Regions from separate parts of the Streptomyces bikiniensis genome, predicted to be linked through region 3. Evidence: riboswitches for the same ligand, from Rfam matches in the RefSeq annotation. Region 3 holds a riboswitch; each other region holds the start of a gene.
The links. Region 3 has a riboswitch for cyclic di-AMP ahead of OO47_RS03250 (M23 family metallopeptidase). Riboswitches for the same ligand answer to the same signal wherever they lie in the genome.
Positions count from the first base shown of each region.

Region 1: linked by a shared signal. The riboswitch ahead of OO47_RS28110 (M23 family metallopeptidase) and the one ahead of OO47_RS03250 (M23 family metallopeptidase) in region 3 are both predicted to bind cyclic di-AMP.
Region 2: linked by a shared signal. The riboswitch ahead of OO47_RS29235 (LysM peptidoglycan-binding domain-containing protein) and the one ahead of OO47_RS03250 (M23 family metallopeptidase) in region 3 are both predicted to bind cyclic di-AMP.

Region 1 covers NZ_JNXJ01000047.1:920-3,108, forward strand. Annotated here, with positions in the region: gene OO47_RS28110 (M23 family metallopeptidase) at 190-960, opposite strand; cyclic di-AMP (ydaO/yuaA leader) riboswitch at 974-1,136, opposite strand; gene OO47_RS28115 (M16 family metallopeptidase) at 1,394-2,189, opposite strand, start outside.
Region 2 covers NZ_JNXJ01000052.1:20,151-22,339, reverse strand. Annotated here, with positions in the region: gene eno (phosphopyruvate hydratase) at 1-184, opposite strand, end outside; gene OO47_RS29235 (LysM peptidoglycan-binding domain-containing protein) at 509-1,234, opposite strand; cyclic di-AMP (ydaO/yuaA leader) riboswitch at 1,238-1,411, opposite strand; gene OO47_RS35640 (transglycosylase family protein) at 1,670-2,189, opposite strand, start outside.
Region 3 covers NZ_JNXJ01000003.1:205,049-207,237, forward strand. Annotated here, with positions in the region: gene OO47_RS03245 (PP2C family protein-serine/threonine phosphatase) at 1-432, shown strand, start outside; cyclic di-AMP (ydaO/yuaA leader) riboswitch at 697-843, shown strand; gene OO47_RS03250 (M23 family metallopeptidase) at 855-1,985, shown strand; gene OO47_RS03255 (aldo/keto reductase) at 2,072-2,189, shown strand, end outside.

The DNA.
Region 1 (2,189 bases), on a different contig from region 3:
CCTTGGTCCGCGCGAGACAATTCGAGCGGCGCCTGTTCTGCGCCTGATCCGCGACTCTATTGCAGCATGCCGGAATTTCCGATGCCCCATGGAATCCCTGGCCGCCTTTCGGCGGACGAGGGGACGGCGAAAAGCCCCGGCTCAGCACGAGCCGGGGCTTTTGCGACGCGAGTGGGGCGGTGGGGCGGGTCAGACGGTGACGCCGCGGGCGCGGAGGTAGGAGATCGGGTTGATGTCGGAGCCGTAGTCGGCGCCCGTGCGCGCCTCGAAGTGGAGGTGCGGCCCGGTCGAGTTGCCGGTCGAACCCGAGATGCCGATCTGCTGGCCCGGCTCGACGGTCTGGCCGACGTACACCCCGATGGAGGAGAGGTGACCGTACTGGGTGTACGTGCCGTCGTGCATCCGGATGACGATGTTGTTGCCGTACGCGCCGCCCCAGCCGGCCTCGACGACGGTGCCGGAGCCGACGGAGACGACCCGGCTGCCGTAGGCGGCGTGGAAGTCGACGCCGGAGTGGCTGCCGGAGGACCAGAGCGAGCCGCCGGTCCTGTAGCCGGTGGAGACGTACGAGCCGGCGATGGGGAGCTGGAAGGAGTTCAGGCGGCGGCGCTCGGCCTCGCGGGCGGCGCGGGCCCTCTCCTCGCGGATCTCCTTGGCGCGGGCCTCGGCCTTGCGCTTCGCCTCGGCGCGGGCCTTCTGCTCGGCGAGGGCCTCGAAGGCCTCGCGGTCCTGGGCGTCGGCCTGGGCGTTGAGCCGGTCGACGAGGGAGTCCTCGGTGATCACCTTGGTGAGCCCGGTGTCCTCGGGGGAGCGGTTGTCCGTGTCGGCGGCGAGCGCCGGGGAGGCGAGGGTTCCGATGACGCCGGTGGTGGCGAGGGTCGCCGCGCCGGCGATGCCCGCGCCACGGCGCGCCATCCGGCTCGAACCACGATGCTTCCCGGTGGCACGGGTGAACGCCATGAAGACGTTGTTCCTTTCCTTCCTTCTCGCCTACCGGGTTAGCTGACGGGTTCGGAGCAGGAAGGTCTCCTACGGGCCCCTCCGCACGAGGCGAAGGCGTCCGATTCACCCCAGGGACTGCGTGGGTCCCCGGCTCCCCAGGCTCGCGCCTGACGGGGACTCGGCGATGACTGTCCGGTGCCGCGGGCGCGGCGGGTGCAACTGGCGAACAGCCGCACCGACGCTATGCGGAGCCCCAGTCGATCACCAACCGAACATGGTCTTTTGTAAGGCATGCCACAGGGCAGATGATCACGCTTGCTTTCAATCCGGACAATTCGCCGGAGGGTTTCCGCGCGACCCCCGCACGGGACTCGCACGGACGGGCGAAGGGCCCTGACCTTCCGTCACGCCGGGGCCCTCCGTCCGCTCGTCCGTTCGTCCGCCCGTCCTGTCAGCCGGTGACGACGGTCACTTCACCGATGCCGAGCGCCCGCACCGGCTCCGCGATCTGCGCCGCGTCGCCCACCAGGACCGTGACGAGCCGGTCCACCGGGAAGGCGCTGACCACGGCCGCGGTCGCCTCGACGGTGCCGGTCTCGGCCAGGCGCGCGTACAGCTGGGCCTGGAAGTCGTCCGGGAGGTGCTGCTCCACCTGGTCGGCGAGCGTCCCGGCCACGGAGGCGGCCGTCTCGTACTTGAGCGGCGCCACCCCCACCAGGTTCTGCACGGCGGTCTCCCGCTCGGCGTCCGTGAGCCCCTCGGCGGCCAGGGTGCGCAGCACCTTCCACAGGTCGTCCAGGGCGGGGCCCGTGTTGGGGGTGTCGACGGAGCCGCTGATGGCGAGCATCGCCGCGCCGTTCCCCCCGGCGTCCGAGCGGAGCACCTGCCCGAAGGCCCGCACGCCGTACGTGTAGCCCTTCTCCTCGCGCAGGACCCGGTCCAGACGCGAGGTCAGGGTGCCGCCGAGGCAGTACGTGCCGAGGACCTGGGCCGGCCAGACGCGGGCGTGCCGGTCGGGGCCGATCCGACCGATGAGGAGCTGGGTCTGGACGGCGCCGGGGCGGTCCACGATGACGACCCGGCCGGTGTCGTCGGCGGTGATCGGCGGCATCGGCAGCGGCTCGCCCGGCTCACCGGTCCAGGCGCCCAGGGTCTCCGCGAGGACCTTCTCCAGGTCGACGCCGGTCAGGTCGCCGACGACCACGGCGGTGGCCGTGGCGGGCCGCACGTGCGCCTCGAAGAAGGCG
Region 2 (2,189 bases), on a different contig from region 3:
GGTAGCGGTTGGGGTCACCGTCGCGGAGCTCAAGGGCCTCGAACGCACCGGTGGAGGCGCCGGACGGAACGGCAGCACGGCCGGTGCTGCCGTCGTCGAGGCCGACCTCGACCTCGACCGTGGGGTTGCCTCGGGAGTCCAGGATTTCCCGGGCTACGACGACGTCGATGGACGGCACGAGCATCTCCTTCTGGGATGTGACGCGGGATGTGACGCAAGGTCGGTGCAGGGTCGCTTGGCCTTGCGGCAAGAGCCTAACCGCCCCGGAGGCTCCGACCGGCCGGGCGCCCGCCCCCTGGGACGAAAAAGGACCCAAGGGCACGCATAGGGGGGCGAAGGGCCCCGGATCTACTGGACGGTAGTCATCAGGTGGGCCTCGGGAGGCCCCGGTGAAAGGCGGAACCCCGGTCCGGCGCGCACGGGGGACGGGCGCGCCGGGCCGGGGTGGGTCACCGCGGGAGGGTCTTCGGGGGCGCGTGAGCCGCCGGACTCACGCGACCCGCCGGGCTCACTTCAGGTGGAGCTGCTGGCCCGGGTAGATCAGGTCGGCGTTCTCGACGACGTCCTCGTTGAGCTCGAAGAGCTGGGCCCAGCCGCCCTTGACGCCCTGCGCCTGGGCGATCTTGCTGAGGGTGTCGCCGGCCACGACCTCGTACTCGCCGTCACCCTTCTTGACCGTCTTGCCGGTCGGGGTGGTGACGGTCTTCTGGGTGCCCTTCGGAGCGGCCTGGCGCTCCTGCTTCGGGGCCTGGCGCTGCTCGCTGCGGGTGGTCGGCTGCTCGGCCGTGCGCTGCTTCTTCTGCTCCGGCTGCCGCTTCGGCTGCTCCTGCTGCGCGCTCTCGGCGGCGCCGCCGTCGTAGGAGGCGCCGGAGAGGCCCACGCCGCAGCTCGGCCAGGCGCCCTTGCCCTGGCCCGCGAGGACCTTCTCGGCGACGGCGATCTGCTGCGACTTGGAGGCCTGGTCGGCGGTGGAGGCGTAGGCGGTGCCGCCGTACGCGGCCCAGGTGGAGGCCGAGAACTGGAGGCCGCCGTAGTAGCCGTTGCCGGTGTTGATCGACCAGTTGCCGCCGGACTCGCACTGGGCGACGCGGTCCCACTCGGAGGCCGTGGCGGCCGAGGCGGTGCCCGCGGTCATCAGCGGGGCGGCGACGGCGACACCGGTGACGCCGACGAGCGCGGCGAGCTGGGTGGCCCTGGAGGGACGGCGGTGTTTGCCCTTGACGGAAAACAGCATGGGAATTCTCCTCACCGACGCCTGCGAGGTGAGCTGTCGGGTTCGGGCCGAAGAGTTGCCCGGCCGCGTGTCCTAGCACGCGGCTTCACCCCAAGCCGGTCGTCGGCCGTCTGTCTCGACGGCCGGGCCCGGCGCTTACCTTGGGTCCCCCGCTCCTGCCTCCGGCGCTTGCGCGACGACTGTTCCCATCGGCCGACGGCAGGATTCGGCGTTTCGGTCGACGGGGCCCGCGGTGGCGAGCGGTGACGACCGTAGACACAGAACCCTCCGAAGTTCAAAGAGGCTCATATGACGAATTTCGCCTCTTCTTGCCCTTCGGAGGGGACTGTTTGCGCAGGTGAGAGACGACGGAAGCGGAGTTTGCGGGCGCGACACGCCAGTTGGGACAAAGAGACCCATGTCTCACTCGTCCGGAACCGGACATACGCCCACGAACTACCCGGCCGTCGAGACCGAACCCGGCGTCAGATCAAGGTTCTGACCAGGGAGGATGAGGTCCGGATCGATGCCCACGGTCCGTTTGTTGGCGTCGTAGAGGGCGGACCAGCCTCCGGGGAGTTCGTTCGCCTGGGCGATACCCGAAAGGCTGTCACCCGGTCGCACGACGTATTCACCCGAAGAGCCCTGACTGTCCGTTACGTCCGAATCATTCGCTTCGTCGGCGACGGGGGTCGATTCGGTTTCTTCGGGCGACTCACCCTTACCTGAGGCATGTCGGCCGGATTCGGCGGAAGTGTCCGGGTTGCCGGTTTCTTCCGGAGCGGCCTCGCCCCGGTGCTTGCCCGTGCCGGGCGCGACCGACGCTCCCTCACCTCCCGGAATACCGGGCGTAACAGGCGTACCGGGCGTAACGGACTCACTGGGGGTGACGGGGACCGTCGGGTCGGCCGGAAGCGTCGGGTCCGCCGGGTTCGTCGCCCCGGTCGATCCGGTCGATCCGGACGGCGGGGTCGGC
Region 3 (2,189 bases):
GGGTTCGTACGGGTCGTCAACCGGGGGCACCCGTCCCCGCTGATGCTGTACGGCGACGGGCGGGTCGAACCGGTCGACCCGAGCCGGCCCGCGCTGCCCCTCGGCATGGGGGACCTCGCGTCGTGGCCGGACCGGGCCGAGGCCCGGCCGTACCCGCCGGGCACGACGCTGCTCTTCTACACGGACGGCCTCTCGGAGGCGCGGAACGCGCAGGGCGTCTTCTACGACCCGGCGGAGCGGCTGGCCGGGCGGGTCTTCCCCGGGCCCGAGGAGATGCTCGACGCGCTCGTGGACGACGTACGGCTCCACACGGGCGGCGGGGCGACGGACGACATGGCGCTGCTCGCGCTCAACCGCCCGACGGCGGGGCAGCCGGAGCGGCGCCGCACGATGTCGGTGGTGCCGCCCGGCGGGCCCGGGTCCCGGCGCTGACCGGCCCCTCGCCTCTCCCCGACCGCCCGGCGGGCCCCGTCACCAGGGGTAGTCGAGAGGTCTCCCTGCGATAACAATTGATGCACCGTCAGGAATCGGGGGTTTCGCCGTTTCCGGATCCGTCCTTGCTGAAGGGGGGTCAAGTCTGACCATTCCCTCTCAATTCAATGAACGATCAAGAGGAGCGGCTTGGAATCGGGACCCCCTGTCTATTAACGTTCGATAACGCAGCGCGGTCGTCCCAGCCGTCGCAAGAGACGGCACCGTGCGCACGCGCCGAATCCCGAAAGGGAACCGGGGAACCACCATTTGGGGTGAATCGAGCCCTTCGCACTCGTGCGTCCGGGCCCGTAGGAGACCTTCCTGCTCCGAACCCGTCAGCTAACCCGGTAGGCGAGAAGGAAGGAAAGGAGCGCGCCTCCGTGGCGTCCAACACCCCTGCCCCCGAAGCTCCCTTCGATGCCTTCGGCGGCGGTGCGGCCCCCTCCGCCCCGGGTACCGAGTGGAACCCCACCGAGGATTCCCTCCGCGCCCAGAACCGCTCCGGCGGCCGGCACCGGGTCGTCAAGCAGCGCTCCAACTTCGCCCGCTCCTCCACCGTCCTCGGCGTCGGCGTCATCGCCGCCGTCGGCGCGGGCGGCCTCGCCACCGCGCAGGAGAAGCCCCCGGTCGCCATATCGCTCCCGGACCTCCCCGACCTGAACCTGCCCGACGCCCACGACCTCCCCGGCGTCGGCGCCCTCCTCCCCGAGGAGGAGCCGGAGGCGGTCCCCGCGGACCGCGCCAACCCGAACCCGCTGACCTCCGCCACGTACACCACCGAGGCCGACGAGCGGGCCGCGCGCACCGGTCAGGTCACGCAGGCGAGCCTGACGACGGCGGACGCCCCGAGCACCGCCGACGCGGGCGAGGCCCTGCGCGCCCGCATCCTCCAGCAGGCCGAGCAGCAGCAGGCCTCCGCCGACGCCGCCGAGAAGGCCGCGGCGGAGAAGGCGGCCGCCGAGAAGGCCGCCGCCGAGGCCCGGGCCAAGGCCGACGCCGCCGAGAAGGCCGCCGCCGAGGCGAAGGCGAAGGCCGAGGCGGAGGCCAAGGCCAAGGCGGAGGCGGAAGCCAGGGCGAAGGCCGAGGCCGAGCGCCTCGCCAAGCTCGCCGCCAGCTACTCGATGCCCCTCTCCTCGTACTCCCTCACCGCCACCTACATGCAGTCCGGCTCGATGTGGTCCTCCGGCCACCACACGGGCCTCGACTTCGCCGCCCCCACCGGCACCCCGCTCAAGGCGGTCCACGGCGCGACGGTCAAGTCGGCGGGCTGGTCCGGCTCCTACGGCTACCGGATCGTCCTGGAGCTGGAGGACGGCACCGAGGTCTGGTACTGCCACCTCTCCTCCATGACGGTCTCCGCCGGCCAGACCGTGGGCACCGGCGAGACGATCGGCCGCGTCGGCGCCACCGGCAACGTCTCCGGCGCCCACCTCCACCTGGAGGTCCACCCCGGCGGCGGCGACGGCGTCGACCCGGCGGCCTGGCTGCGCTCCAAGGGCCTGACGGTCTGACCCCTCCCCGGACTCCCGGGAACCCCCTTCCCGGATTCCCGGAAGCACGCGGAATAGGCCCGGCGACGGGGACCGTTGACCACCCCATGACCTCTCTCCGTATGCTGGGCACGTCCGACCTGCACGTCTTCCCGCTCGCCCTCGGCGGCAACGTCTTCGGCTGGACCGCCGACGAGGCGCAGTCCTTCGCCGTCCTCGACGCCT